One region of the Providencia sp. LY12 genome, then DNA from elsewhere that is predicted to be linked to it. Evidence: predicted binding sites of a transcription regulator. Region 1 holds the regulator's gene; the other holds the start of a gene.
What was found. The regulator PhoB, encoded in region 1, activates phosphate uptake and scavenging genes when phosphate is short. The targets are predictions, from matches to a motif close to CTGTCATAAAACTGNCNNAT.
Positions count from the first base shown of each region.

Region 2: the regulator PhoB is predicted to act here: its motif matches at 4,289-4,308, upstream of ugpB (sn-glycerol-3-phosphate ABC transporter substrate-binding protein UgpB).

Region 1 covers NZ_CM172594.1:842,278-858,082, forward strand. Annotated here, with positions in the region: gene ACY3ZI_RS03735 (nitroreductase family protein) at 192-791, opposite strand; gene ACY3ZI_RS03740 (AAA family ATPase) at 1,008-4,691, opposite strand; gene sbcD (exonuclease subunit SbcD) at 4,694-5,908, opposite strand; gene phoB (phosphate regulon transcriptional regulator PhoB) at 6,242-6,931, shown strand; gene phoR (phosphate regulon sensor histidine kinase PhoR) at 6,955-8,274, shown strand; gene brnQ (branched-chain amino acid transport system II carrier protein) at 8,769-10,097, shown strand; gene ggt (gamma-glutamyltransferase) at 10,172-11,938, opposite strand; gene ACY3ZI_RS03770 (peroxiredoxin C) at 12,153-12,755, opposite strand; gene ACY3ZI_RS03775 (acyl carrier protein phosphodiesterase) at 12,962-13,573, opposite strand; gene queA (tRNA preQ1(34) S-adenosylmethionine ribosyltransferase-isomerase QueA) at 13,767-14,849, shown strand; gene tgt (tRNA guanosine(34) transglycosylase Tgt) at 14,925-15,805, shown strand, end outside.
Region 2 covers NZ_CM172594.1:3,794,378-3,810,182, reverse strand. Annotated here, with positions in the region: gene ACY3ZI_RS18085 (tRNA-binding protein) at 152-487, shown strand; gene ACY3ZI_RS18080 (helix-turn-helix transcriptional regulator) at 708-1,409, shown strand; gene ACY3ZI_RS18075 (DnaJ family domain-containing protein) at 1,417-1,785, opposite strand; gene ACY3ZI_RS18070 (AbgT family transporter) at 2,243-3,814, shown strand; gene ugpB (sn-glycerol-3-phosphate ABC transporter substrate-binding protein UgpB) at 4,432-5,745, shown strand; gene ugpA (sn-glycerol-3-phosphate ABC transporter permease UgpA) at 5,815-6,702, shown strand; gene ugpE (sn-glycerol-3-phosphate ABC transporter permease UgpE) at 6,699-7,544, shown strand; gene ACY3ZI_RS18050 (sn-glycerol-3-phosphate import ATP-binding protein UgpC) at 7,547-8,617, shown strand; gene ugpQ (glycerophosphodiester phosphodiesterase) at 8,614-9,357, shown strand; gene ACY3ZI_RS18040 (Rpn family recombination-promoting nuclease/putative transposase) at 9,565-10,524, shown strand; gene pta (autotransporter Pta) at 10,606-13,839, opposite strand; gene ACY3ZI_RS18030 (class-II fumarase/aspartase family protein) at 14,315-15,685, opposite strand; gene ACY3ZI_RS18025 (PTS transporter subunit EIIC) at 15,697-15,805, opposite strand, start outside.

The sequences.
Region 1 (15,805 bases):
TTTGATTAATATTCCGAGGGTGTTTTTCTATTTGGATAATTTGTGATAGTTGAGGGTTTTATATTGTTAATGATTTAATGAAATTCAAATGTATTATATAAATAAATATATAATGGTTTGGGTGAATAAATAAAATAAAGCCTCTGCAAATATTTGCAGAGGCAATAAAGATAATAACGATCAGTGATGAATTATTTGAATACTTTGAAACGAACGTCGTCGTCCATAAAGTCTTTATCACCAGCTGGTTGCTCAATTGACCCAAATACCATTTGAGCACGTAAGATCCAATTTGCTGGGATATCCCACTCTTGTTGAACTTGATTATCAATTAATGGGTTGTAGTGCTGTAATGATGCACCTACATTTTCCTGAGATAATGTTGTCCACACTGCCAGTTGAGCCATACCGCTCGCTTGTTCTGACCAGATAGGGAAGTTATCTGCATAGAGTGGAAATTGTTCTTGTAAACCAGTGACGACATTTTTATCTTCAAAGAAAAGAACGGTACCAGCACCTGCTGCAAAGCTATTAATTTTTTGCTCAGTTCCCGCAAATGCTGCTTCTGGTACGATAGCGCGTAACGCTTCTTTGGTGATATTCCACAGTTTTTTATGTTCTGCACCAAATAGCACCACAATACGTGACGTTTGTGAGTTAAATGCTGATGGGGAGTGCTTAACCGCTTCTTTGATAAGCCCAGCCACTTTCTCTTCCGAGATTGGTAATGAATCGCCTAAGTTATAGATAGTGCGACGATTTTTAATCATTTCGATAAATGCGTTAGACATGTGTGTCCCCTTGCTTTTGTTTAGAGCACGGCAATTTATTGAACAACCTCAGAAGCCGTAACTTGTTTCGAAGTAAATTGTTTCGATGTGAACAACTATAAAGGTATCCCAACCAAATCATAGAAAAAAAATTTAACCTTAATGTTCAAATTTTTGCATGTTGTTATAAAAATTAAATAAATTCATTTGGTTATCTTTATTTTCTAGCCTATTGTATTAACTAACACGATAGTGGCTTGGAAGTTCACTAAAGCCGAGTCCGTTAGTTTTTTTCACCGCAATTTGTACAGGAATTCGTTCTTTCATCGCTTCTACATGGCTAATCACACCAATGGTTTTTCCTGATGCATTTAGGCTTTCTAATGCATCTAGGGCGATGTCTAAAGTTTCAGCGTCTAGCGTACCGAAACCTTCATCTAAAAAGAGTGACTCTAATTGTGTTCGATGGCTCACCATGTCAGAGAGTGCAAGGGCTAGGGCGAGACTGACTAAGAAACTTTCCCCTCCTGAAAGGGTCTTCGTATCACGAATACTATCCCCTTGCCAACCATCAATAACCTGCAACTCGAGGTTGGCTAAATGGCTACGCTGTAGCAAATAACGACCATGTAATTTATCGAGTTGTTGGTTAGCGAGCGAGACTAAACAGTCTAGAGTTAGCCCTTGAGCATAGCGACGGAATTTATCCCCTTCGGCGGAGCCGATTAAGGTATTGAGATAACTCCAATCATCGTAGCTTAATTGGCTCTGTTCAATTTTATTCAATAACTCACGCTGCTGGTGACGTTGCTGCTGATCACGCTCAAGCTGGTTAATGATTTGCCCTTGTTGCTGGTTCAAGATCTTTATTTGGCTCTCTAGTTGTTCGAGAGTTTGCTGAATTTTTTCCACAGAGAACTCAGTGAATTCCACTAAACGCTGTTGCTCATGATTTGCTATGGCTGACTGGCTTTCTTGGTAGCGAGTTTCCGCCTCCAGCCGCTGTTGAGTGACTCGCTGTTTAAGCTGCTCCAGCTCAATTTTCTCTTCAGTCGGCAGTAAGGCATTAAGGAACTGCTCTTGAGTATCGAAAGGGCTGCTACTGAGTGCAGCAACAAACTGAGTGTGAGCGGCTAACTGTCGTTGGCTTAGTTGCTTCAATTGGTAATCAAGTTCTTGGGCACTCCCGTTGAGTGCAGCAATATTTTTATCTATTGCGCTAATTTGCTCTGAAAGCGTATCAACTTGATGTGTGTATTGAGCTTGTTTTTCTTGCATTTTTTGAACAAAAACAGCAACTGTTTGGCCATCTAACAGATTCTGGCGCTGCATATTTTTTTGTTCAATTTGCTGATTTAATTGCTCTAATTGCTGCTGTTGAGCAGAAAGTTGCTGAGTTAATTGCTGAGCATTAGCTGTTTCGGCTGCAAGCGTAGCAGTATCAACTTCAATATTTTTGGTGATTTGCAGAAAGGTGTTTTTTTGTGCTTCATAATATTGCCCGCGTTGCTCAATCTCTTGTAGCCAAGTGGTAAATTGCGCTTGGCTTGGAAGAATGAGATTGAATGGCGCCAGCGAGTCTGTAAGTTGCTGTGTTTGGTGTTCTAAGCGTTGTTGCAGAGATTGCTGCTCAGCACGGTTTTCTTCTAATTGTAGGGACAGATGCTTAAGTTTCTCATCAAGGAGAGATAACTCAGAAAACAGCTGTTTAGCTTGGGTTTGCTGTTCATAATATTGGCTTTTAGCATCTTGGTACTGACGCTCTAATTGTGCAAATTCATTGATGATGGTTTGCTGAGCGGTAAGCTTTTCTTGTAATTCAATGAGAAATTGTTCTATTGCAGATGCGTTTTTGGCTAGTTCAGGTGTAAGTGCTTGCTCACATGCTTTCAGCCATTGACGATTCAGGTTGTTGAACTGCTCTTGTAGCTGTTTTTGAGCCAATTCGTTATCTTGCTGGTGGCGTTTGTCTGCTTGTAATAAGGCTTGCTGCTCAGTGAGATTTTGTTTTTCGGCCTCAATTTGAGTGATCAGCGTCGTCAGTTGTTGCTGGGTCTTATTGGGCATAACGGCTTGATATGATGCTAAAGCAGGATGCTCCAATGAGCCACAAAGAGGGCATGCATCTCCTTCAATGAGCTGTTGGCGCTCATGTTCTAAGCTGACAATTTTTTGTTCTAGCTGAAGTTTTTGCTCCAAAATTTGTCGTTGAGGTAGGAGCTGAGTCACTCTATCTTGCGTAATGGCAACCTGTTGCTCTAATAGGTTGATAGATTCGCTGAGTTGGTTTTGCAACTGTGTTTGTGACTGTAATTGCAGCTGTTTTTCCTCATGTTGAGTCAGTAAAACAGGCAGTATTTTCGCATGCTGCAAACGCTCTTGCTGCTGTGAAATTGCTGCTTTAATTTCCTCGATATTATGCTTTTCTTTATATTCCTGAAACTGCTTTTCAAGCTGATTAAAGCGAGAATGCTGCTCTTCTAAATGGCTTTGAGCCTGTTGAGATTCTTTGGCTTTTTGCTGTTGAACCTGTTGTAGGGTTTGCCATTCTTGGTGGATAGCTTTCTGCTTTTGCTGATTTTGGGTTAGGCGTTCTGTGAATTCATAAATAAACTTCCCTTGCTGCTGCCAGCTTCCAAGTTGCGCGACAATCTGGGCATCATTTTGATGTTCTTGTAGAAATAACTGGGTTTTATTCAATTCATTATTAGCATGAAGAATTTTCTGCTGAATATTTTCTATAATCGATTTTTTCTGTAAATATTCGCCATTTAGTTGGTTTAACTGCTCAGTTAGCTGGATTTTTTGCTGGTTAAGTTGTGCGAGCAAATTGTCGAGTGGGCGCACTTCGTTATCAATCATCGCCGTGGCTTTTTGTACCCACTCTTTATATTGGTTTTGCTCCAACTGAGCTTGAGTATGTTGGGCAACTAATGGCAAGCGCTGCTTTTGAGCGTCTTCTAAAAGTAATGTGGTGCGCTGCTGTTTTTGGGTCTGTTCATCGAGTTGGGTTTGCAAGCTTTGTACTGCCAACCAATCAGGGCGTAGCGCTTCTGCTGGGGCGCTTTGTGCCAGCTTATGTAAGCGGGGTTCGGCGGCTTGATATTGCTGTAGAGCTTGCTGCTGTGCAATCTGTAATCGCTGGGTATTTTGCACCAGTTGTTGATGTTGCTGGTGCCATGTTAGGGCTTGCTGATGGTGGTTTTTATTCTGATTCAGTTGCTGTTCTTGCGCTGAATATTGTTGCTGTTTTTCAACCAGTTCTTGATGTTCAGCTTCAGTGAGTAAGTTAATGCTACTGGCTTGTGCCCGAAGAATATCGAGATCGGTTTTAGCTTGTTTATGTTGGTTAAAAATATACACCGAAATCTGGCTGTAAATTTCGGTGCCGGTGATCTCTTCCAGCAAATCGGCGCGCTCTTTTTCGGTTGCATTTAAAAAGGCAGCAAAATCCCCTTGGGAGAGCAAAATGGATTTTGTGAAACGCCCAAAATCTAGTCCGGTGATTTGCACAATTTTTTCACGCACTTCACTGATTTTTTCTGCGATGATCTGCCCATCAGCGACGGTTGCTAGCTCTGCTTTTGCATCTTGCAGGTTACCATCAGGTTTATTGTTTGCTCTGCGTTGGCTCCAAAATGCGCGATAAGCGATGCCTTTAACTTCAAACTCGACTTCTGCTAAACATTCACCCGTATGGCGGGTCATTAACTCATTTTTGCTTTTTGATATTGCGCCTAACCGTGGAGTCTGGTGGTAAAGTGCTAGGCAGATGGCATCCAATAACGTGGTTTTTCCCGCGCCAGTCGCGCCTGTGATGGCAAATAACCCATTACTGGCAAAAGGCTCTTCCGTGAAATCAATCTTCCATTCACCTTTTAGGGAGTTAATGTTTTTCAGGCGTAAGCTTAAGATTTTCAAAGTTATTCTCCCTGCTCATTGCGTAAGTTGGCGTAGGATTGCTTGAAAAGCTGCAATAAACGCTGCTCTAACGCTTTGTCTTCCAATGACTCTTCGGTAAGTCGTCGAGTAAAAACTTCTTCGGCAGTCAGTTCACTTAATGTTTCATTCTGCGGCGTGAGGTTTTGACCTGTTTGTACCCGCCGAGCTCGGCGTAAACGAACAACTTCGACAGGACGTTCTTGAGTAAGAGCTTCAATACGTTGTTGGATATCACCAAGATAGTCTTGGGTGGCGACTTCAATATCTAACCAAATAGGGAGCTCATTTTCTTGGACAGGTAAGTCCATTAATTGTTTTTGTAGTTCTTTCAAAGAGCCTTTTAAACTCAATAGCGGCTGGAAAACGGGAATTGGCAGCAAAGTGACATTAGCAAATTGGTGCTGATTAAATTCCACTAAGCAGACACTCTTTTGTTGTTGTGACTCATCAAAACTGAGTGAAATCGGAGAGCCGCTGTAGCGAATATGCGCTTGCCCACCAATTAGTTGAGGGCGATGGATGTGTCCGAGTGCAATATAATCCGCAGGTGGGAATGCGCCGGAAGGAAAGGCATCCAATGTGCCGATATAAATCTCACGCACGGAGTCTGTCAGTTCTGCACCGACGACGGTCAAATGTCCCGTGGCAATAATCGGGATATCTAAGCCCAGCTCAGCGCGTAGCTCAACGGCTTTTTGATAACAGCTTTGGTAGTGTTCATGAATGGCATTTTGTAATGAAAGTTGTTTCTCTTCACTGCTTTGCCCTGCAATGCTGACTTGGATATCTCGTGGTCGCAAAAAGGGGATCGCACACACCAGTCCATTTGGGTTCCCTTGCTTATCTTTCAATGTGATAACAGGGGATTCGCTGTTTGATGTGATAACGTGAGTATTTAAATAGCGTAATAACGCGCTGGATTCATTCAAAACAGAGACAGAATCATGGTTACCACTCAAGATAACTAATTGGCAGCCTGTTTTTTGTAAATCAACAATAAACTGGTTGTAGAGTTCACGCGCATAACTTGGCGGAGCGCCAGTATCAAAGACATCACCAGCCACAATCAGGGCATCCACTTGGTACTGTTTGACTTGTTCTATTAACCAACGCAAAAAGTGTTGGTGTTCAGCAGATCGGTTTTTAGTGAAAAAATACTGACCTAAATGCCAGTCTGAAGTGTGGATGATGCGCATGAGCTAGCGGTTCCTGTAATTATGACGCTTTTACTATATTAATATTCTGATGCTTTATACTAATACTCAAACCATTTGGTTTGCTGTGTCACAGTATACTGTATATAGGTTCAGTGAAAGCAAAGGTATGGCAAATTAAACAGTAAAAATAAGAGAGTTGCGAAGCGCTTCGCAATGATAGCCAGATGTGGTGTTAATATTTCACTTACATGACATTAAGCTGTTAATCTAATGATAGATCTTGAATGCGCGTTAAGATATTCATAATTCTGTCACAAAACTGACGCATAATGCGGTCACATTAAAAATCTCTTCTTATTTACAGGAACAATCATGGCAAGACGCATTCTAGTCGTTGAAGATGAAGCGCCCATCCGAGAAATGGTTTGTTTTGTATTGGAACAGAATGGTTTTCAGCCCACAGAGGCTGATGATTATGATTCTGCAATAGCGCAATTGGTTGATCCCCTTCCTGATTTAGTGTTATTGGACTGGATGATCCCCGGTGGTTCCGGTATCCAAGTCATTAAACATATGAAGCGTGATAGTGCCACGCGTGATGTCCCCGTGATGATGCTAACTGCAAGGGGCGAAGAAGAAGATCGCGTGAAAGGATTAGAAGTGGGTGCGGATGATTATTTAATCAAACCATTTTCACCAAAAGAATTGATAGCTCGAGTTAAAGCCATTTTACGACGTATCTCTCCAATGGCGACAGAAGACATTATTGAGATGAACGGGTTAGTTCTTGATCCTACTTCTCATCGCGTTACCAGCAAAGAAATTCCCATTGATATGGGGCCTACCGAATACAAGTTACTTCACTTCTTTATGACCCATCCAGAGCGAGTATATAGCCGCGAACAGTTACTCAACTATGTTTGGGGCGCAAACGTGTATGTGGAAGACAGAACGGTGGATGTGCATATTCGTCGTTTAAGAAAAGCGTTAGAGTTAGATGGGCATGATAAGATGGTGCAAACGGTTCGTGGTACTGGCTACCGCTTCTCTGTTCGCTATTGAGAAACCATTAGGGAGAAACATGGGTGCTTGAACGCTTATCCTTAAAACAGCTGATTTGGGGGCTGTTTTTATTTATTTTACCCGCATTGATACTGTCTGTTTTTATTGGGCATCTTCCGTGGCTATTAGTGATTTCACTGCTCGCAGCACTCATTTGGCACGGATATAACCTGCTAAAACTTTCAGATTGGCTCTGGTTGGATAGAAGTATGCTGCCGCCGGATGGCAAAGGGGGATGGGAGCCGATATTTTATGGTATCTATCAGATGCAGCAGCGCAACCGTAAGCGTCGCCGTGAATTAGGTCAGTTGATTAAGCGCTTTCGCAGCGGAGCTGAATCCTTGCCTGATGCGGTGGTAATTATGACCACCGAAGGCAATATTTTCTGGTGTAACCGCCACGCTCAACAGCTTCTAGGCTTTCGCTGGCCTGAGGATAACGGACAGCATATTTTTAACTTGCTACGTTATCCTGATTTTAGTCGTTATTTCACCGTGAAAAACTATGACCAAGCACTGACGATTGAGCTTAATAGTGGCGAAATTGTTGAGTTTCGAATTTTACCGTATGCAAGTGATCAGCTTTTGATGGTGGCTCGAGATGTGACTGAAAAACGCCGTCTAGAAAAAGCACGTAGAGACTTTTTTGCTAACGTGAGCCATGAGTTACGAACGCCATTAACGGTTATACAAGGTTATCTTGAAGTCATGGATGATCAAGAAGGCACTTCACCGATGAATAAAAAAGCGTTGTCGGTGATGCAAGAACAGACTCATCGAATGGATAACCTAGTGAAGCAATTGCTGCAATTATCCCGTATAGAGGTTGCCCCTCAAATTAATTTAGACGAACAGATTAATATGCCGGTCATTCTCAAGATGATTGAACAAGAAGCGATTAGCTTAAGCCAAGGGCGGCACGAGTTTGAATTCAGTATTGATGAAAAACTTCGAGTTCATGGAAATGAAGAGCAGCTACGAAGTGCGGTTGCTAACTTAGTGTATAACGCCATAAACCATACGCCAGACGGCACGAAAATTAAGGTAAAATGGCAGCGAACCAGTAATGGCGCGCAGTTTAGTGTGAGTGACAATGGTCCAGGAATTCCAACTGAGCACCTTCCTCGCTTAACAGAGCGTTTTTATCGTGTGGATAAAGCGCGCTCTCGACAAGGTGGTGGCGGAACAGGGCTGGGCTTAGCGATTGTTAAGCATGCGGTTCAGCATCATAGTAGCCAGCTCTCCGTAACCAGTCAGGTTGGTAAGGGCAGTGAGTTTTCATTCACATTACCGCCAGTGTTTATTGTGTCAGACAAGAAAGTGAATACATTAAGCGCGAAATAATCGAAAAATTGAAACCTTGCTAATAAAATCATTGTATTAGCAAGGTTTTTTGTTTTGTGTTTCATCCTATATTGGTGCTATTTCTAACGCCTACGCTATATTTTCAATTTTATCCTGCAATTTTCTTCATCTTATTCTGTGAATATTTCTTCGGTATGGTTAAAAAATGTTTTATTGATGATTTTTTAGCCTGAATATATAAGGGATATTGCAATTTTACTGACAGTAATCACTGGTTCTTAAATTTAGTTTGGTGCATTGTTCTTGTTTTCGGGTTTGCTCTTGCCTTTTTTCCCTATAAAAGTTTTACTTGTCGCCAGTTATTGGCGATTTTTACTGTTTTTTGATGTTTAGTATTGCAAAGCTAACCAAGACATGCATTTTGTGTTGTTAATGTAATGTTAATCAGAACTCTATTTCGTCATATATGTTCCAACAGGTTACGGATGAAGTGACCTGTTTTTATTTCATAATTTACTAAAAATTAACATAATATGGCTCATCGTTTATCATCCAGAGATATCCTCGCCTTAGGTTTTATGACCTTTGCGCTGTTTGTTGGGGCTGGAAATATTATTTTCCCGCCAATGGTCGGTTTACAAGCCGGTGAACAAGTTTGGACTGCGGCACTTGGTTTCTTAGTCACAGGTGTCGGTCTTCCTGTTCTTACCGTCGTTGCATTGGCGAAAGTGGGGGGCGGTATTGAAGCGCTTAGCACGCCAATTGGTAAAACTGCCGGTCTGCTATTAGCTATCGTTGCATATCTATCGGTGGGGCCTCTTTTTGCGACCCCAAGAACGGCAACCGTTTCTTATAAAGTGGGTATTGCACCATTGCTGGGCGGTGAATCGGAAATATCACTGCTGATTTATAGCGCCATCTATTTTGTACTGGTGATCGGTATTTCGTTATACCCAGGTAAATTGCTAGATAGTGTTGGGCACATTTTGGCGCCAGTCAAAATGTTGGCACTGGCAATTTTAGGCGTTGCTGCGGTTATGTGGCCTGCTGGAGAACCGATCCTGGCAACCCCAGAATACCAAAATATGGCATTTTCCAATGGCTTTATTAATGGCTATTTAACGATGGACACATTAGGTGCCATGGTTTTTGGTATTGTCATTGTGAATGCGGCGCGTTCCCGCGGTATTGAAAACTCATCATTATTAACTCGCTATACCATGTGGGCAGGATTAATTGCTGGTGTGTTATTAACTCTGGTCTATTTATCGTTGTTTAAACTGGGCGAAAATAGTGGATCATTGATTCCAAATCCAGCTGATGGCGCTGATATTCTTCACGAATATGTTCAATACACGTTCGGTAACTACGGTAGCTTCTTCTTAGCGGTATTGATTTTTGTTGCCTGTATGGTAACTGCTGTAGGGCTAACCTGCGCATGTGCTGAGTTCTTCAGCCGCTATGTGCCAATCTCTTACCGTAAATTGGTATTGATTTTAGGCTTGTTCTCTATGGTGATTTCAAACCTAGGACTGAGTAAGCTGATTGCGTTCTCATTGCCGGTATTGGTTTCGATTTATCCACCTTGTATCGTTTTGATTTTAATGAGCTTTACGTTGAAGTGGTGGCGTAACCCAACCATCGTAATTGCTCCAACGATGTTAACAAGCTTTGTGGTCGGTTTGATTGGTGCTGTGAAAGCCTCTGATAACTTGAAGACTTATATCCCAGACTGGATGACGTCTATTCCATTATATCAGCAAGATTTAGCGTGGTTATTACCATCGGTGGTTGTGTTAGTGGTTGCTGCGCTATGTGACAGACTTATCACACCATCAAGTGAGCACCATAAGCACGCATAATATATTGTAAATTCCTAAAAAAATGCCAGTAGATGATAAATCCACTGGCATTTTTCATTTTAGTTATCGACTAACTAATTCACACCCACCGCACTGCCCGCAGGGCGGCGAACATCGTTAGATCCGTAAATAAAGCCTTCACGGACTTTGCCAGAAACGGCAGAGTCGTTGCCGGAAGATTTCGCACTCACACCCGCACCGTCAGGAATACCGATCATAATTAGCTCAGCAGCGCCCCATGGGGTCTGCTCTACCATTTTATAACCCATCTTATCGAGTAACGCTAAACTGTCTTTAGACACACCGCGTTGCTCATAATAAACCTCGTCAGGTAGCCATTGATGGTGAATGCGAGGGGCATTTACCGCCTCTTGTGGCGGCATGCCGTGGTCAATAATGTTTAGTGCAGTTTGCAAGGTAATTGAAATGATCCTTGAGCCTCCCGGAGAGCCGAGTACTAAGAAGACTTTGCCGTCTTTAGTGACAATTGTCGGGCTCATTGATGATAGTGGGCGCTTACCGGGGGCGATAGAGTTTCTTTCCCCTTGCACTAACCCATACAGATTTTTCTCGCCAACTTTGGTGGTGAAATCATCCATTTCATCATTCAGGAAGAAACCTGTACCTGGTGGGATCACCACAGAGCCAAATCGACCATTAATTGTATAAGTGGTTGAAACGGCATTGCCTTTATCATCTACGACTGAATAGTGGGTCGTTTCTGGTTTTTCGTGAGGTCCTATTCCCGGTTGAACTTCAGTGGACGGTGTCGCTTTATTTGGCACAATTTCTTTGCGCAGATCAGCGGCGTACTGTTTGCTGAGCAGCTTATCTGTCGGGTTATCTACAAATGCAGGGTCGCCTAAGAATGTATTGCGATCCATATAAGCGTGGCGCATCGCCTCTGTCAGCGTATGAATGTATTCAGCCGAGTTGAAACCCATCTCTTTGAGATCATAACCTTCTAAAATATTGAGGGTTTCGCAGATAGTGACGCCGCCCGAACTTGGTGGTGGGGCAGAGATAAATTTGTAACCACGGTAGGTACAGCTAACGGGAGTGGTATCTGAGATGGAGTAATCAGCAAAGTCTTGAGCTGTTAGGATCCCGCCATTTTTCTTCGATGCGGCTTCTACGATTTTAGGAATATCCCCTTCATAGAATGCAACGGGGCCTTTATTGGCGATTTTTTCCAGTGTGTTTGCCAAATCGGTTTGTACTAGCAAGTCCCCTGGTTGATAAGCACTTCCATCCGGTTTTAAGAATATCCTAGCCACTTCGGGGTCTTGCTTGAAGCGCTCGGTCGTGGTGTCCAGTACATCGGTATCGCCACGGGTTAGGACAAAGCCTTCTCGAGCTAGTTTAATCGCGGGTGCCATTACTTGCTGGCGGCTCATGGTACCGTATTTTTCAAGGGCATAATCTAAGCCTTTCACTGTACCTGGTACACCCGATGCGAGGTAGCCATATAAGCTGGCATCTTTGATAAGTTTGCCGTCTTTATCTAAATACATATCGGCGCTGGCCGCTTTTGGAGCGGTTTCTCGGAAGTTAATGAAGATATCTTTGCCATCCGCAAGGTGCAGTGTCATAAAACCACCACCACCAATATTGCCACAGCAAGGGTTAACAACGGCTTGGGCATAACCCACAGCCACTGCCGCATCAACCGCATTTCCTCCGGCTTTTAAAATGTCAGCACCAATTTGTGAAGCAAGGTGTTGAGAGGAGACAACCATGCCTTTTGTTGCTTCAACGGCAGGTTCCGAAGCGGCATAAAGTTGACTTGAAGTCAGCAACGAAATCAGTAGTAAAGAAGGGCGCCATACATTTTTTATCATTGGTATCTCCCGATTGAATGAGGAAGTAACGCGTAGATGTAATACAAATAAATAATTTGTTAAATATTTGTATCATCCAGATATAGCATGAATGGTTTGAGGGGTTGAATAACAAAAGTGAAAAAGTGTTAACGCGGTAGGAAAAAAATTTCAGATAGGTATAGATACAAAAATGCCGGCATTAAGCCGGCACTTGAAAACTTAACAGGTCAAATTACAGACCAGTTGCGTTCTTAGTCAGGTAAGCAGCAACGCCTTTTGGAGATGCGTTCATGCCTTCTTTACCTTTTTCCCACTGAGCTGGGCAAACATCACCGTGCTCTTCGTGGAATTGCAGCGCGTCAACCATACGCAGCATTTCGTCGATGTTACGGCCTAATGGCAGGTCGTTAACCACTTGGTGACGAACAACACCATTTTTGTCTACTAAGAAAGAACCACGCAGAGCAACGCCCGCTTCAGGGTGCTCGATGCCGTAAGCTTTCATGATGTCGCGTTTGATATCAGCAACCATCGGATATTTAACTTCACCGATACCGCCGTTATCAACAGGAGTTTTACGCCATGCGTTATGAACGAATTCTGAGTCGAAAGAAACACCAACGATTTCTACGCCGCGTTTTTTGAATTCTTCATAGCGATGGTCGAATGCAATCAGTTCTGAAGGACATACAAAAGTGAAGTCCATTGGCCAGAAGAAGATCACAGCTGGGCGACCGTTCAGGTGTTTTTTCAGGTTGAAGTTTTCAACGATTTCACCATTACCAAGAACAGCTGCAGCAGTAAAGTCAGGGGCTTGACGTGTAACCAGAACCATAATGTACTCCTATGAGTTTTAAGGGTTTCTATCTCCGCAATCGAAATGGGGCATGCGGATAAATATAACCTAAGGATAAGGTTTTATCCTTGGAGAATAAAGACATTAAAACCAATTGATATGATAGCTTTTACCTATCAATGGTATCAATTTGGCAGATTAATATCAATAAGATAGTTTTATTCCATTAAAGTGCAAGTTTTAATTTATTCGGATGCACGTAATGTGAACTCTTGGGCAAAAAGTTGCTGTTTTGCCGTCTCAATCATTTGTGGATAAAACTGAAAGAAAATATGTTCAAGTTCTAGATAATTAAGCAGAAAATCATCGAATGAGCCACTTAGAGCCGCGAGTTTTGGGCGGCGCCTTGCCATACCATTAAGTGACTTACCGATATACGCTTTTTCTGCGTATCGGGTCAACCATTGTTGAGGCCAGAGATACTCATTTAACTCCTGAAATTTTTCAGGGGTATGACATAAATCCGGTTCAATGGTTTTCCTGGCAAAATGCACAAAATCAGAGAGTGAATGCGAGGGAACGAGACGCTCCCAATGCAGAGAAAGAAAATGATCCCAGACTAAATCCAAGGTGATCGGTGCGACTCGGCGGTATTCTTCGCGAAATAGCTGACGAGCTTGTTTCACGAGCGGATGGGTATCTGTGGTTCTATCTACAGCTCTGTGCATGCGGATCCCTGCAACAATTTCAGGGGAATAAGCTCCCGCAGGATTACCGCGTACGTAGTCTGCCATCATATTTCCCAATAGGGAGCTTTTGGCAAGATGGGCAAGATGAAGATGAGCAAGATAGTTCATGTCGGTACTATAAACGAAAAATGTCAGAAACGAAAAAATGAAAGAAAAAAGGCAGCCGACACATTCCGTGCGGTTTCTGAAAATATTTGCAGAATATTGGTGTTTTTTTATACAAAATAGCGCTTATTTCTTGCGCCAAAGGCAGTGCAGCACTAGACTAGTCGCCTTATTTTTTTAGATTGATGTCAATACAATGCGTGTATCCGATTTTACTTTTGAATTACCAGAAGAACTTATTGCCCACTATCCTCAGGCTGAGCGTAGCTCATGTCGCTTACTTGGTCTTGATGGTGCCACGGGACAGCTCACGCATGGTGTGTTTACCGATATTCTTGAAAAATTGGAGCCAGGGGATTTGCTGGTGTTCAACAACACTCGCGTGATCCCTGCTAGATTGTTCGGTCGTAAAGCGAGCGGCGGTAAAATTGAGGTTTTGATTGAGCGTATGCTCGATGAACATCGTGTTTTGGCTCATGTTAGAGCCTCTAAAGCACCAAAAGAAGGTGCAGCGCTGCTACTGGGTGAAGATGAAAGTGTGAATGCGACGATGGTCGCTCGTCACGGTGCTCTGTTTGAGCTACGTTTTGATGATGCGCGCGATGTATTAAGTATTCTTAACCAAATTGGTCACATGCCATTACCGCCGTATATCGACCGTCCAGATGAAGAGTCTGACAAAGAGCTGTATCAAACCGTGTATAGCCAGCGTCCGGGAGCGGTTGCTGCACCAACAGCGGGTTTACACTTTGATGAGCCTTTATTAGAAGCATTACGCCAAAAAGGCGTTGAGATGGCATTTGTGACATTGCATGTCGGGGCGGGAACGTTCCAACCGGTGCGTGTTGATTCCATCGAAGACCATATTATGCACTCTGAATATGCAGAAGTTCCGCAAGAGGTGGTCGATGCCGTGTTGGCGTGTAAAGCACGTGGAAATCGTGTGATTGCAGTGGGAACAACGTCAGTTCGTTCACTCGAAAGTGCCGCGAAAGCCAGCGAAAACGCTTTAATTGCTCCATTCTTTGACGATACCCAGATATTTATTTATCCGGGTTATGAATATCAAGTGATTGATGCCTTGATCACTAACTTCCACTTGCCAGAATCCACATTAATTATGCTGGTCTCTGCGTTTGCGGGATATCAAAACACCATGCAAGCCTATAAAGAAGCTGTTGAGCAAAAATACCGTTTCTTTAGCTATGGTGATGCCATGTTTATTACGCCAAACGCCAATGCTCGTTTTGAGCAAGTCGGCTCGGCAGAACAAGAATAAGTGGCGGCGTAGCTGCTTGCTTAGATTCAGTAACCAATAGCACCAGACTGTTTTTCTGATGCTAGGAGATAAAACGTGAAATATGAATTACAGACAACCGACGGCAATGCGCGTCGTGGTCGCCTGATTTTTGAACGCGGCGTGGTAGAAACTCCGGCGTTCATGCCAGTAGGAACTTACGGCACGGTTAAGGGAATGACTCCTGAAGAAGTGAAAGAAACCGGTGCTCAAATTTTACTGGGTAATACCTTCCATTTATGGCTACGTCCGGGTCAAGAAATCATGAAATTACATGGTGACCTGCACGACTTTATGCAATGGCAAGGTCCTATCTTAACGGACTCAGGTGGCTTCCAAGTCTTTAGCCTTGGTGCAATGCGTAAAATTAAAGAAGAAGGCGTTCATTTCCGTAATCCAATTAATGGTGAAAAAGTCTTCTTAAGCCCCGAAAAATCGATGGAAATTCAGTATGACCTCGGTTCCGATATCGTGATGATTTTCGACGAATGTACGCCGTACCCAGCAGATTGGGATTACGCAAAGACATCAATGGAAATGTCATTACGTTGGGCTGCGCGTAGCCGTCAGCGTTTTGATGAATTGAACAATAAAAATGCGCTGTTCGGGATTATCCAAGGCAGTGTTTACGAAGATTTACGTGATATCTCTGTGAAAGGGCTGGTGGAAATTGGCTTTGATGGGTACGCTGTAGGCGGCTTAGCAGTCGGCGAACCAAAAGAAGATATGCACCGTATTTTAGAGCATGTATGCCCGCAAATTCCGGCAGAAAAACCACGTTACCTAATGGGCGTTGGTAAGCCGGAAGATTTAGTGGAAGGTGTACGTCGTGGTATCGATATGTTTGACTGTGTGATGCCGACACGAAATGCACGTAACGGGCATTTATTTGTCACCAACGGCGTGGTAAAAATCCGTAATGCGAAGTATAAGTCAGA
Region 2 (15,805 bases), 1.4 Mb from region 1:
ATCTCTCTTGTACCCATTGATTATTGCCTGCCATTATCAGGTGATAATCAATGACGGTTTCACAACATAAAATGAATGTTTGACGCTAAGAGCCTCTATCTATCCTATGCTAATTTAAGCCATTACCATCGTTTAATTTAGGAATAAAGATATGCAAATTATTGAGTGGGACGACTTTACGAAAGTGGAAATGCGTGTTGGTACGATTATTCGTGCAGAAGTGAACAGTAAAGCGAAAAAGCCCGCTTATGTGATGGAAGTGGATTTAGGGGAATTGGGAGTAAAGTGCTCAAGCGCACAAATTACCGTGCATTACACCCCTGAAAGTTTAATTGGCAAACAGGTTTTATGTGTGTGTAATTTTGAAGTTAAACGTATTGCTGGCATAAAATCTGAAGTGTTAATTACAGGTGCTCCCGATGAAACAGGTGCAATTGTATTAGCTGAATTTAATCTACCTGTGCCGAATGGTTCTCGCCTAGCTTAAGCCGTAAGGCGCAGACCATAGACAAACCCATCAGGTTTGGAAATGGCTCGTTTGGGTTGTAAAATTAACGAGGAAAATCAATTCATTGATTTTCGCCTGATAACACAAAGAGGGAAAACCACGTTTTTATCCCTCTTTGTCATCAACCTAAGCTGTCAGGCTGCATTTTTTTGATTAAAACCGTATACTCCTACTGTATGCCACCCAGTAGGAGCTTGCCTTGTTATTACCTGAATTGCACTATCGCCAATATTCTCAAGAGGTTATTTCTCATCAACATGATGGGCAATGGCAGGTGGTATTTGCGTTATCAGGGGCGATGGAAATCAATATGCATCGCCAACACTGGCTGCTAAATGCAGGTCAGGGTGTCGTGATCCCGCCGAGTGTTAGCCATGCTTTCAGTGGGCAAGATGGGAATCAAAATTATGTATTGGAAATGCCTGCAACGGCGCAATGGTCAGTAAATGAAAAAATGACGCATTTCACGCTGACGCCAGCGGCGGTGGGGTTATTAAATTGGCTACAACGTTTTCCTCAAGCGCCGGAACAAAACTTTGCCGTTGCTCGCCTATTATTAGCCCAGTTAAAACCAGAAAACCGTTGGGTTGATGAGCTGGTTCATTGGGTAGAGTTACGTCTGCATTTACCGATAAGCTGCGAAGATATTGCCTGTGCATTTTATATGTCAGTCAGTACCTTACAACGTAAGGTGAAGGCTGAAATGGGGATCACCGTCATGCAATTTTTATTGCAAAAACGGATGGAAGCCGCAGGAAGTCTATTATTGACTCACCAAACCATCGAGCATATTGCCACTTTGGTGGGGTATGATTCTCACTCTGCTTTTAGCCAAGCATTTCGTAAGTTTTACGGTAAAACCCCTCAGGAATATCGCCTACAATCCCTACCCAAACGCTAATTTTTCGCTATTTAGACTCTAAGTGTTCTGAAATTGTCACGGCGTATTCGCCATATAAAAAGTCGGTATTGATATTTGCTTGCTTGAGTTTTAGCTCGAGTAACGCCAATTGCTTGCTGATGGCAACATAATTGGGGTCATCAGCAGAGAGTTGCTGCAGCATATGGCATAAATTCAACGCTTCTTTTTTCTGTTGTAGTTCAGGCGGCAGATACCCAGAATTTTTAAGAATACGATAACTCGCCCTTAATTCTTCAGGAACTTGGCTGTCATCATCAAGCTGCAAAGGTTTCCCTTCACCATTGAGATTGGATAACTCCCCTTTATTTAAAGCGTCTTGAATATGACGCTCTGCCCAAAGATCAATGACAGACATTATGGCTCGCCCTGTAGTGAATAGGCTTCGATTATAGCGCTGATTAATCTAGATTAAAAACGTACATTAATCAGGCTAATTGGTATTTTACTTTGTTTTATCTAACTCAAATTTATTGTAACTGTAAAAATAGGTATTAATCGAATTAAATGGAATAAAACCGACGAAATTTGATATCTATTTGGTTGAAAATAATAAGAAATGGTTTGTTAATATTATTAAAATGTTAGCTTGACCACATTTTTGTATTTTTATGATATTTAATTTTTATGGTTTTAATTTTTAACATAAATAAAATTTAACAAAGTAAATATTCTATTTTTACTATCCGTACGTTTATTGTTGGTTAATGTATTCGATTTGTATCAAATTTGTTGGTTTGAATTTATATACTTGTAATTAGGTGAAGAGAAAAACATTGTGTAATGTTCATTTCTCTTGTTTATAAGGAGAATTCATGGAACAAAAAAGGCAAGAGGGTAGCCGTTTTTTACGAACGGTTGAGTGGCTGGGAAATGCTCTGCCACATCCTGTTATTCTATTCATTATCTTAATTGGGATTTTATTAGTCTCTTCCGCCGTTGGTCAGTATTTTGGCATTAGCGTACCAGATCCTCGCCCCGAGGGTGCGAAAGGTCGTGCTGAAGACGGAATCATTCATATTGTTAGCCTGTTAGATGCTGAAGGTATTCGTAAAATTCTGTCTAATGTGGTCACCAACTTTACTGGATTTGCGCCTCTTGGCACGGTATTAGTTGCCCTTTTAGGGGTAGGGATCGCAGAACGTGCCGGTTTATTATCAGCGGCAATGCGTCTGATTGTTATCAAAGCACCTCGTAAATTAACCACCGTTGCGATTGTTTTTGCTGGGATTATGTCTAATACAGCGGCAGAACTCGGGTATGTGGTATTGATACCACTGGCTGCGATCATTTTCCATTCATTAGGTCGCCATCCATTAGCTGGGCTTGCTGCTGCATTTGCAGGGGTATCCGGTGGATATTCAGCGAACTTACTATTAGGAACAGTGGATCCGTTACTGTCAGGGATCACTCAGCAAGCCGCTCGAATTATTGACCCTACCTATATCGTCGGGGCAGAAGCAAACTGGTACTTTATGTTTGCCAGTACTTTCTTGATCACTATCTTGGGTTATTTCATCACAGAGAAAATTGTTGAGCCGCAGTTAGGTCCTTATCAGGGCGGTGGTGTCGATGAAGATGAAGATAAACTCCGCGCCTCAGCCGAAGTGACGCCACTTGAGAAAAAAGCGCTGTTCTGGGCATCGGTGACTTTTTGGGGATTAGCGGCAATATTAGCCTTAATGGTGGTGCCGGAAAGTGGAATTTTACGTAACCAAGAAACTGGGTTAGTGAGTAATTCACCTTTCTTAAAAGCAATCGTGGTGTTTATCTTTATTTTCTTTGCAGTTCCAGGGATTGTTTACGGCTATATTGCAAAAACCATGCGTAGCGACAAAGATGTGGTTGATGCGATGGCAAGCGCAATGAGCACTTTGGGTCTCTATTTAGTCATCATTTTCTTTGCGGCACAGTTCGTTGCATTCTTTGGCTGGACCAACATTGGTCAAGTGATTGCGGTCAAAGGTGCTAATTTCTTAAATAGTATCGACCTACATGGTGGAATATTATTTGTTGGCTTTATTCTGATTTGTGCCTTTATTAACTTGATGATCGGCTCTGCTTCGGCTCAATGGGCTGTGACAGCACCGATATTTGTACCAATGTTAATGTTGGCAGGCTATTCCCCTGAAACTATCCAAGCGGCTTATCGTATTGGTGATTCAGTGACCAATATTATTACGCCAATGATGAGCTATTTTGGCTTAATTATGGCCATTGTCGTCAAGTATAAGAAAGATGCAGGGATTGGTACTCTGGTTTCAATGATGTTGCCATACTCGATTATTTTCTTTATTGGTTGGTCTCTGTTCTTTATTATTTGGGTATTTATTTTGGGACTACCGGTAGGACCTGGATCACCAATTTATTTTACTCCTGGAAGTTAATCTAATAATTAATTTATAAGGGCAAATGGATTTTTATTTGCCCTTTATTATTTTTGAATTTTAATCTTAAATTGGCTATAAAGTGATAATCATAAGATAGCTTATTTTATGGGCTATTGTTAGTTTGTTGGATTTATAGCATTAAATATTTGTTGTTCTATTAATATTATCCTAAAGTTAATTTAGATGGTCAGTTTGCTTTTATGGCTATGTCAATAATAGACTTGTTTTCAGTTTTCTTTTTATTTGTTATTTTTAATAAAAATAAGGTGAATAATATGTATAGAATGACAGTTTCCGCAAAATTATTTCTGGCATCTTTCTTTACTTTTTTATTTATGTTTCCTATTTTTTGTTATTTAATCATTTTTCAATAATCAAAATTTTTTTATTTAAATTGAGTGTTTTTTTCCGATATACCGTGAAAATAAAACACGCCGATTGTCATGTAAGCGTCATTTGCTAGAGATATGGCCGTCATTAATCTGTCATGTGTTGGCGATATTTCTGTCATTTCTCGGTGATAAATTCTCTCTCGAACATAAACTGCGTGAATTCGCACATTTTGGTGTAAATCTCTGCGGATAAACTTCAGTCATATAAAAGAGAGAATTGGCATGGCATCGATCAAACAGTCCGCTTTAGCAATGATGTTAGGCTTGGCTTTTAGCAGTCAAGGAATGGCAGTCACCACAATCCCATTCTGGCATTCAATGGAAGGTCAGCTTGGTGAAGAAGTGAATGACCTTGTCACTCGCTTTAATGAAACTCACCCAGATTACAACGTAGTTTCCACTTATAAAGGGAATTACGAGCAAAGCCTCGCTGCGGGGATTGCGGCATTTCGTTCTGGCAATGCACCTGCGATACTGCAGGTTTATGAAGTTGGTACTGCGACGATGATGTCATCCAAAGCCATCAAACCTGTCTACGAAGTTTTCCAAGAAGCTGGGATTGATTTTGATGAATCTCAGTTTGTGCCTACCGTTTCGGGTTATTACAGTGATGCGAAAACGGGGCATCTGCTATCCCAGCCTTTCAATAGCTCCACTCCGGTGCTTTATTACAATAAAGAAGCCTTCAAAAAAGCCGGTTTAAATCCAGATACCCCACCAAAAACATGGCAAGATCTTGCCCAATATACTGAAAAGCTACGTGAATCAGGAATGAAGTGCGGCTACGCCAGTGGTTGGCAGGGCTGGATACAAATTGAAAACTTCAGTGCATGGAACGGGTTGCCTGTCGCATCGAAGAATAATGGTTTTGACGGCACTGATGCAGTACTGGAGTTTAACACCCCAGATCACGTTAGGCATATCGAGCAGCTGCAAGATATGAATAAAAAAGGCACCTTCAGCTATTTAGGGCGTAAAGACGAGCCAACTGAGAAATTCTATAACGGGGATTGTGCCATTATTACTGGCTCCTCCGGTTCTCTGGCGAATATTCGCAAGCACGCTAAGTTTGATTTTGGTGTTGGCATGATGCCTTACGATGCACAAATTCCAACGGCACCACAAAATGCCATCATTGGTGGTGCAAGCTTGTGGGTGATGGGCGGTAAAGATCCTGAAACCTATAAAGGTGTTGCGGAATTTATGAAATTCTTAGCTGAGCCTGAAAATGCCGCAAAATGGCATCAAAATACAGGATATTTACCGATTACAACGGCAGCGTATGAGTTAACCCAAAAATCCGGCTTTTATGACAAAAATCCGGGGGCGGATATTGCGACTCGCCAAATGTTAAACAAAGCGCCGTTACCTTATACCAAAGGATTACGCTTAGGTAATATGCCACAAATTCGTACCATCGTGGACGAAGAGCTGGAATCCGTGTGGTCAGGCAAAAAGACGCCACAACAAGCCCTCGATACTTCTGTTGAGCGTGGTAACCAATTACTGCGCCGTTTCGAAAAATCCACTCAGTAATGAGTTCTTTCGCCCCTCTTGATGGAATTAAGAGGGGCGCTGCATCACATCTGATTTATTGGGTTGCTTATGTCATCATCTCGTCCCGTATTTCGCTCCCGCTGGTTGCCTTATGCGCTAGTATTACCACAGCTCATCATTACGGTGATTTTCTTTATTTTGCCAGCCGGACAAGCGCTTTGGTATTCATTACAAAGTATTGATCCTTTTGGATTATCCAGTGAGTTTGTGGGGTTAGAAAACTTCACTCAACTCTTTAGCGATAGCTACTATGTAGACTCTTTCTATACCACGATGATTTTTAGTGGCTGGGTAGCAGGAAGTGGGCTTGTCGTCTCGCTGTTTTTCGCGGCTTTGGTTGACTATGTGGTAAGAGGAAGCCGTTTTTACCAAACATTAATGCTACTACCCTACGCCGTTGCACCTGCTGTTGCGGCGGTTTTATGGATGTTTTTGTTTAGTCCCGGCAGAGGATTGATAACCTATGGTTTGGAATCCATTGGCTATGACTGGAACCATGCGCAAAATAGCGGTCAGGCGATGTTTTTAGTAGTTTTAGCCTCAGTTTGGAAGCAAATCAGTTATAACTTTTTGTTTTTCTTCGCTGCCTTGCAATCTATTCCACGCTCTTTGATGGAAGCGGCGGCTATCGACGGTGCGGGACCTATCCGCCGTTTCTTTAAAATATCCTTACCATTAATCACCCCTGTGAGTTTCTTTTTATTGGTGGTGAATTTGGTGTATGCCTTCTTTGATACTTTCCCTGTGATTGATGCGGCAACAGGTGGCGGGCCAGTACAAGCGACGACGACACTGATTTATAAGATTTACCGTGAAGGATTTTCAGGGCTCGACCTCTCTTCATCCGCAGCACAATCCGTGATTTTGATGGGCTTGGTGATCGTCCTAACGGTGATTCAATTCCGTTTTATCGAGCGTAAGGTTCGCTACCAATGATTGAGAAAAATCGTGGACTGAGCGTATTCAGTCATTCCATGCTGGTAATTGGGATTTTAGTGATTTTATTCCCGCTGTATGTGGCCTTTGTTGCCGCGACACTCGATGATAAAGCGGTCTTCGATACCCCCATTACCCTAATACCAGGCTCTCATTTATGGGAGAACATTCTGCATATTTGGAATAACGGCGTGGCAGCGAATAGCGCCCCATTTTGGTTGATGTTGGTGAACAGCACCATTATGGCGTTGGTGATAGCAATTGGAAAAATTACGATTTCGATATTATCGGCATTTGCCATCGTTTGGTTCCGTTTTCCGTGCCGTAGCCTATTTTTTTGGATGATTTTCATCACATTAATGTTGCCTGTCGAAGTGCGAATTTTCCCCACAGTAGAGGTGATTTCTAACTTAAACATGGTGGATAGTTACGCCGGGCTAACTTTGCCGTTGATGGCTTCCGCGACGGCGACTTTTTTATTTCGCCAATTTTTTATGACGTTGCCGGATGAATTGATAGAGGCAGCGCGTATTGATGGTGCTTCACCAATGCGGTTTTTCATCGACATTGTGTTGCCGTTGTCCAAAACAAACTTAGCCGCGTTGTTTGTGATCACGTTTATTTATGGTTGGAACCAATATTTGTGGCCAATCTTGATCGTTGCAGATCCCAGCTTAGGAACCGCAGTTGCGGGGATCAAAGGCATGATCGCATCGGGTGAAGGTACGACTCAATGGAATCAAGTGATGGCGGCAATGTTGCTCACGCTGATTCCACCCGTTCTTGTGGTATTAGCTATGCAGAGGGCGTTTGTGCGTGGCTTGGTCGATAGTGAGAAATAAGCATGGCAGAATTAAAACTTCAAGCCGTCACTAAAAGTTGGGACGGAAAAAATCAAGTGATCAAGCCGCTGACAGTGGATGTGGCAGATGGCGAATTTATCGTGATGGTAGGGCCTTCTGGGTGTGGTAAATCCACGCTATTACGTATGGTGGCAGGGTTAGAGCAAGTGACGAGCGGGGATATTTGGATTGACCGAAAGCGAGTCACGCATCTAGAACCCAAAGAGCGTGGCATTGCGATGGTATTCCAAAATTACGCGCTTTATCCTCATATGAGCGTTGAAGAGAATATGGCATGGGGGCTAAAAATTCGTGGGCTAGGAAAAGAGATCATTCGCCAAAAAGTGGCGGATGCCGCACGGATTTTAGAGCTTGATGGATTATTAAAGCGTCAACCGAGAGAGCTTTCCGGTGGTCAACGTCAGCGCGTGGCTATGGGGCGTGCCATTGTGCGTGACCCCGCCGTATTCTTATTTGATGAACCGCTTTCTAACCTCGATGCAAAGTTGCGGGTACAGATGCGCCTTGAACTGCAACAGCTGCATCGTCGTTTAAAAACCACCAGCTTGTATGTGACACACGATCAGGTGGAAGCGATGACCTTGGCGCAGCGAGTGATGGTGATGAATAAAGGCGTTGCGGAACAGATTGGCTCCCCAGTTGAAGTGTACGAGCGTCCTGCCAGCCGTTTTGTGGCGAGTTTTATTGGTTCCCCTGCCATGAACTTGCTGGAAGGGAAACTGAGTTCGGACGGTTCTCGCTTTGAACTCGATGGCGGAATGCAATTACCGTTGGGTAGAACGTATTTACAGTGGGTAGGGCATGCGCTAACGTTAGGCATCCGACCGGAACATTTACAGTTAGGCTCTGAATCGTCAGGGGGGATCCGGCTGGTCGTCGAGACCCTTGAAATGTTAGGCGCTGATAATTTAGTGCATGGTCAGTGGGCAGGGCAAAAAGTGATTGTGCGTCTTGGGCACGAGCATCGCCCTCAGATTGGCTCCACGTTATGGCTTCATCTTCCTGAAGCCCATCAGCATTTTTTTGATACTCAATATGGACACCGTTTATGAATCTTTGGCCTTATCCTAAAATTGTCGCCCATCGCGGTGGCGGTAAATTAGCCCCTGAAAATACGCTCGCAGCTATCGATGTTGGGGCGAAATATGGTCATACCATGATTGAGTTTGATGCTAAATTATCCCGCGATGGTCAAATCTTCCTTCTGCATGATGATACCCTTGAGCGCACGAGTAATGGGCATGGGGTAGCAGGGAATTTTGACTGGAGCCAGTTAGTCAATATTGATGCTGGAAGCTGGTATAGCCAAGAATTTGCTAACGAGCATTTGCCGCTATTATCGCAAGTGGCTGAGCGTTGCCAACAACATCGCATGATGGCGAATATTGAAATTAAGCCAACCACCGGCTTGGAGAGAGAAACAGGAACCGTGGTGGCATTAGCGGCTCGACAATTATGGGAAGGACAAACTGCACCGTTACTCTCTTCATTTTCCATTGAGTCCCTTGAAGCTGCTCAAGCCGCAGCACCTGAATTGCCACGCGGTTTATTATTGGAGGAGTGGCGAAAGGATTGGCGTGAACTGACAACTCGCTTAGGCTGTGTCTCTATCCATTTAGATCATCTCTTATTGGATAAAGCTCGGGTCGAGCTATTGAAGCAAGCGGGCTTATATATTCTGGTGTATACGGTGAATGACCCTGAACGCGCTAAATTATTATTAGCGTGGGGCGTTAATGCCATTTGTACTGATCGTATTGATTTAATCGGCCCAAATTTCCCCGCAGAATAAATTAAAAATTCGTTTATTTTGAATCACACCTCAATGTGCAATACGCCGATTGGGGTGTTTTTTTATGGCTGGAATAAGTAAATAATTTCATTAAAAGCAATGAGTTAGATTGTCAAGTAATTCTCGTTAATTAGGACTAACTTTTTCTCACGCCACCGAAAATATTGGTTAGTATCTCGTCATCTTATGAACCAAGACGAGACCGAGATGGTGACCCAATCAATTGTAGCTCCTCATGATTCAACCTTTAAAGGCTTTATGAGCAAAGTGGATAATGCGCGGGATTTTTTTGAAGTCCATCTTCCTAATCGCATTAAGCACCTCTGCAATTTTGATACCTTGAAGTTAGCCAGCGCTTCATTTGTGGATAAAACCTTGCGCTCTCGTTTCTCTGACATGCTCTATTCCGTTCAAACACTCAGGGGTAAGGGGTATTTTTACTTTTTGGTTGAGCACCAATCCTCCCCCGATAAGCTAATGGGCTGGCGGTTGATGCATTATGCATTCTGCGCGATGAATCAGCATTTGCAGCAAGGTCACCAAACCTTGCCGTTGGTGGTTCCCATCTTGTTTTATCATGGAAATCAATCCCCTTATCCTTACTCCCAATCATGGACGGATTGCTTTGAGTGGTCTGATTTAGCGCATGATTTGTATTGTAATCCACTGCCGTTAGTGGATGTAACTGTGGTAAGTGATGATGAACTTGTGAATCACCGAAAAGTTGCCGCGTTGGAGTTAGTTCTCAAACACTCATCCCTGAAAGATGACCTTATGGTGCTGTCAAAGCGCTTATCGCAGGTGATCCATGAGAACGAAAACCACCGTGACGACGTTATTTTAATCATCAACTATCTGTTTAGTGTGATGGATACGCCGACATACAAGAAGATAGTCAAAACATTAATAGAAAAAACCGAAGGATATCAGGAGACGGTTATGACCATTGCTGATCGCTTAAGAAATGAGGGGTTAAAAAAAGGATTAAAGAGAGGAGTAAAAAGAGGGTTAGTCAAAGGAAGAGAAGAAGCTCGACAAGAAGAGCAGGAGAAGGCCAAACAACGCACTTACACCCAAGTGTTGACCAGTTTAAGGCTAGGCTTAGATATTGATATCATTAGCCAAATTACAGGCTTATCCCACTCTGAAATCCAAGCAATGCGTTAATTAATATAAAGTGGTATTTATCGAAAAAATGAAGGTAGGAATCAACATAAAATTGATTCCTACCTTTTTTAATTAATTGAATTAAAAGTTAATTTTTAATGTGGCATTCACACCGCTTGAACTGACATCACTGTTATATTGACCTTGGTAAGACACTCCGAAAGTCGTGGATTTATTCAGCTGAGCATCAACCCCTAAGCCTACACCGAATAAGTTATCTAACTTGCCACCACGAATTTTGGCTTCGCCAGTGTCTGATAGGAACAACATCGCTTCTGGGCGAGTATCGCCAAATAAATGGCTGGCAGATACGTCACCTTTCAGTGTGAGATTCACATTACCCGCGCTGAATGGATAGCCACCACGTAAACCAACGGTACCAACTTGGATATCTTGGTTATCTGTTTTGGTGGTGAATTGCATATTGCCGACTTGCTCATGCAGATTATCGCTGGTGACATGCAGCCAGTTAAATCCAGCATAAGGCTCAACAGAATATCGGTCATTATTCAGTTGGGTATAAGCACCTTCCACGAAGAATTGCGTGATTTTTGCATCATAGCTGGTGGAGTTATAACCTGACTCTTGACCTACCCACAGTGTACGTTTCGCATCTCTGTCTTGGTTTGTATGAGTTACACCATAGTTAACCGCAGCCACATCCTTGATATTGGATACGCCGTAGGCACCGACATGCAGGTCATTGCTGTCAATTTTACCGTACTCATGGGCTTTGTATTTAGATGAACCCGCCCCAAAGAACAGTCCCGCTTTGGTGTGCTCAGCGACATCAATTTCTGCACCCACTAATGCTGCATAGAAATCGGTATCCATATTGCTGTAGCCATAGTCAAGGTTGCCCCATTGACCAACACCTGTCATCCAAATGCGTGCATTGCTATTTTCAAGGTTAGCATAGCGACCATGACCCACGCCGATAGCCTGATCTTTCACGGTACGAGTTAGACCTAATACGTTCACGACGCTGGCATTATTCGCATTCAGGTACATATCGCTACCGAGTGATTGATAAGTGTCTCGAAGGTCACGTTCGCTCATCGGTAGCGTTGCATCAAACAGCTGACCTTTAGCGTTACTTTCTAGTGCATTAGCAATCGAACGACCATTCTCATTATTGGCAAATGAAGCAAATGAGGTATCCGCTTTTTTGCTTAAAGAGCCCGTAATGGTGTTATCTTTTACGGAAACGTCTTTTTGGAATAACGCATAGTCATCTGCGGCAGCATTATTGGCATTTGCTGCGAGCATTTTGGTTTTAGCGCGGTTGTCGGCTAAATTATCTGCGTTAACCGTACCTTGGATTGAATTATCATTAAGATAAACATCTTTCAGTTGCCCAATGTTATCGGCAGCAACATCCAGTTTAGCGCCTTGATTTAAGGTCATATTACCGACATTCACATCATGACCTGCAGTGACTAAATAGGTTCCTTTATCGTTGATGTTGATATTGGCTTTATGGCTTTCATTGGAGACTAACTGACCTTTTTGAGTAAATTTGTCGTTATAACGATTAAGCACGCTAATTGTGCCGCCGTTAACATTCACGTCAGCAGTACCAAAGGATTCAGTAAAACCGTACAGAGAACCTTGTTCGACGGTTGTACCGCCACGGTAGGTGTTATCCCCCGTCATCACCAATGTGCCTTCACCCGCTTTGACTAGAGCGCCATCATACAAACCTGCATCGATTTTGGCTTGAATGGCCTCAGCGCGTTTTTGGTAATATTCCTGACGCCATTTTTTAGCATCTTCTTTATCGACAATATGAGAAGTTGGGTCTGGATTGCCATCATTGACTACAAAATCGGTACCAAGATTATAATCGCCACCAGCATCGATACCGTGGGCTTTATAATCGGCTAACCATGCCAAATCTTCGGTTTCACGCTGATCTAACGCCGCTTGGCTAATGTCATTTGTCCAGACATCAAGTGGGACAGCATCCAGTTGGTATTCGAATTTACCTAAGAATTGACCTGGGCCATACATACCTTTTTCGAGATCAGGAGTACCCCAACCATAGCGCTCATCAGGTACGCCATCCGCGGATGTCCAGCCTTTATAGAGGCTGCCATCTGGGTTATAACGGTTGGCAGTCGTGAACATCACATCACGAACTTGCAGGGCATTCATGGATTGATAACGAGACATTAAAACGCCCATGGCACCAGTGACGTGTGGTGCTGCCATTGATGTTCCGCTAAAGGTATCCCAACCCGGATTGCCGTCAGCATCTACGACGCTGGAGTAGATATAGCGGCTAGGGGCAACGACGGTCCACCATTTGGCATTTCCCGCCTCGTTAAACATACCCTCAATTTCATAGCCTGTTTTATCTGCCGTCTGTTTTAACCCTGCAACCGCAATCCAATGTTTCTCTGCTTGTGGATTGAAATAAGGGTAAAGAGGGCGGTAGTACGGGTTTTTAAAATCACGGTTACCTGTGGTGAAGACTTGAACAACATTGGTGCCTTTCACGGCATCATAGGCGGCATCTACAAAGGATGGGTTATCCCCGTAGATTTTTTTGAAATAGAAATATTCGTACTCAGTTTGTTGGGTGGTATCAACGGGTAAATGTACCGTGGTGTTACCGCCATCAGGACCGACTGTTTTTCCTGCATCAATAATTCTTGGGTTGGTACCCCAACTGTTATTGATCACTTGGGCGCCAGCATCCACCATGGCTTTCCAGCCAGTATAGAAATATTGGTAATCTTGATAAGGACCATAGTTATTGCTGTCGGTGGCACCTGTGTTACCCACATACACATCGGAACCCCAGGCAACGCCGTGCATACCTTCGCCATCACGGTTAGCACCGACGGTACCTGTCACGTGGGTACCGTGAGTGTCATTCACGCCTTTGATCCAATCTCCAGTCACATCGAAGGCTTGGCCTTTTTCATAGTGGCCGCCTAATTCTTGAGGATAACGCATCCCTGTGGAGCCGTATTCACCTTTGGCTTTGACCGCATGGAAGCGAGAGCCACTTAGCTCTTGGTGAGATAACAACGCGCCTGAATCCATTACGCCAATTTTAGCGCCTTGTCCATGATATCCCAGCGCATAAGCACTGGAGGCATTCATGGCGGCTAAACCCCAGTCATTTTTATATTCTTGGCTTTCCCAACTATTTTTATCACCGAGTTGCCCTGTTTCAGAGTAAGCCAGCGTATAGCCGGAAAATAATAGCGCAGAAGTAATAATAGAAAGCTGAAAAATATTTTTATTTATTGCAGCTTTATTTTTATAACGAGAAGATGACGAAAATTTATGTGCTTTGTTCATTCTGATACCTTTGTTATCAATCAAAAAACATCATTAAGAATCAAAAACAGAATCGCAAAGATAATCTGTGTTTTATAAAAATAAATACTTGAGCGCCATCTCAAAATCTTTTTATTTATCTAAAAAGTAGATTTATTGACTAGCTAATCACATGAAATGTAGATTAATAGAACGTGAAAAGAACAAATTGAATGATAGTTCTACGTGGGGAATTAAATTAATTTTTGCTTTTGAATACAAGAATTAAAATTTAGATAAATTTATTGAGAATAAATCAGTTGTGATAACAAATTCGTGTTATTTATTAACAGTCATTCTTGCTAATTATTTTTTAAGTATTAATGACTAATTAAAAGTAATGAATTATTTTTCTATTATTTAGCAATATTCATATTTTTATAACCAAAAAAAGCCGCCATTGTTTTAAAATGGCGGCTTCAAAGAACAGGTCTAAGTTAAATTATTAAGCGAATAATTACTGATAAAGCTGCTTAATTTCTTGGGCTGCGGCTAAACCACGTTTCGCTTCTTTTTCTGCGATTTCAACGGACAAACCAATATACGAACGTGGGTCTAGCATCGCTTTGATTTCATCATTACTAAATGCCGCCGTAATGGTTTCGTTTTTGGTGAGGTTAGTGTAGAAATCCTCTCCATCCGCTGCGGTTTTGATCGCTTCTTCATACAGTAATGAGTGTGCTTTATCTTTACCTAGCTTCTCAGCCATTTTCATCATTACGTATTCAGTATTATCTAACCCTTTATTTCTCAGAACGTTATGCAGCATTCTCTCTTCGTGAGGTACCAGGGTTCTCGAAAGCTCTTCGGTTCTTAATAAAATTTCAGTGGTCAGTTCCAGCGCTTCTTCGATAAGCCCATCGAATAACATATAAGAGCTGCTATCACCTTCATACGGTCTGACGGCAGAATACATCCCAACACTCGGTAACGAATACAGTTTTTGGGAGTTAGCAATAATCCCTTTCGCCAGTTTCGGGTTGATTTTGTGTGGCATGGTGCTGCTGCCCACCGTACCTTTGGTGAAGCCTTCTGACACTTCCGCTATCTCTTCCAGCGTCGTACTGTAAACTTCTTCCCCAATTTTATGGCAGATATTCGCCATCAGCGCTAAGTTCGCCATGTACTCGAGTTTATGGGTGCTTAGGTTACGCGATGGGACTTCCATTGCGTGCATGCCGGTCAGTTCAGCAACGCGTTTTTGTACTTCTAAACCAATCCCCGGCATGGAGTTAAACGCACCCACAGCGCCACCCATCATGATGGTAAATACGCGCTTTTCACACTCTTTCATACGCTGGTAGCAGTCGATGAAATCGCTGATCCACACGGACACTTTGTACCCGTAAGTAATTGGGATAGCGTGGCGTCCATGAGTTCTGCCCGGCATCACCATATGCTTCGTTTTTTCAGCTAGACCCGACAAGTTTTCGATGATCTCACTTAACAGCAGCATAAATTTATTATGTACCGTTTTCATCATGTACAGCTGCGAGCTTTGTTGAATATTTTGGGTGGTAATTCCGTAATGGATGTATTTACCACTCTCTTCAGAACACGCATTCACCAAGACTTTCAAGAAGGGAACGAAGCCATGCCCAATTTTTTGGTAAATGCGGCTCATCTCTTCAAAATCAATGTTCTCAATAACCGCTTTTTCTTTAATTTCATCGGCCGCTGATTGGGGAATGAATCCCGCTTCAGCTTGCGCTTGAGCTAACATGGATTCAAACATCAGCCAAGTATTGTATTTGGCTTCATCCGATAACAGGGCTTTTATACCGCGGTCATCGATGGTTTTACTCTTAGAATCATATAAGGCTCTCATCATATATCCTTTTATTTCTTCATGAACTCATCAACAGCGTTGCGAACAAATTCAACTTTCGGTCCATAAACGACGTGGACGTGGTTTGCCGATGGAAAGAAGAATGCGGTACATCCTGAT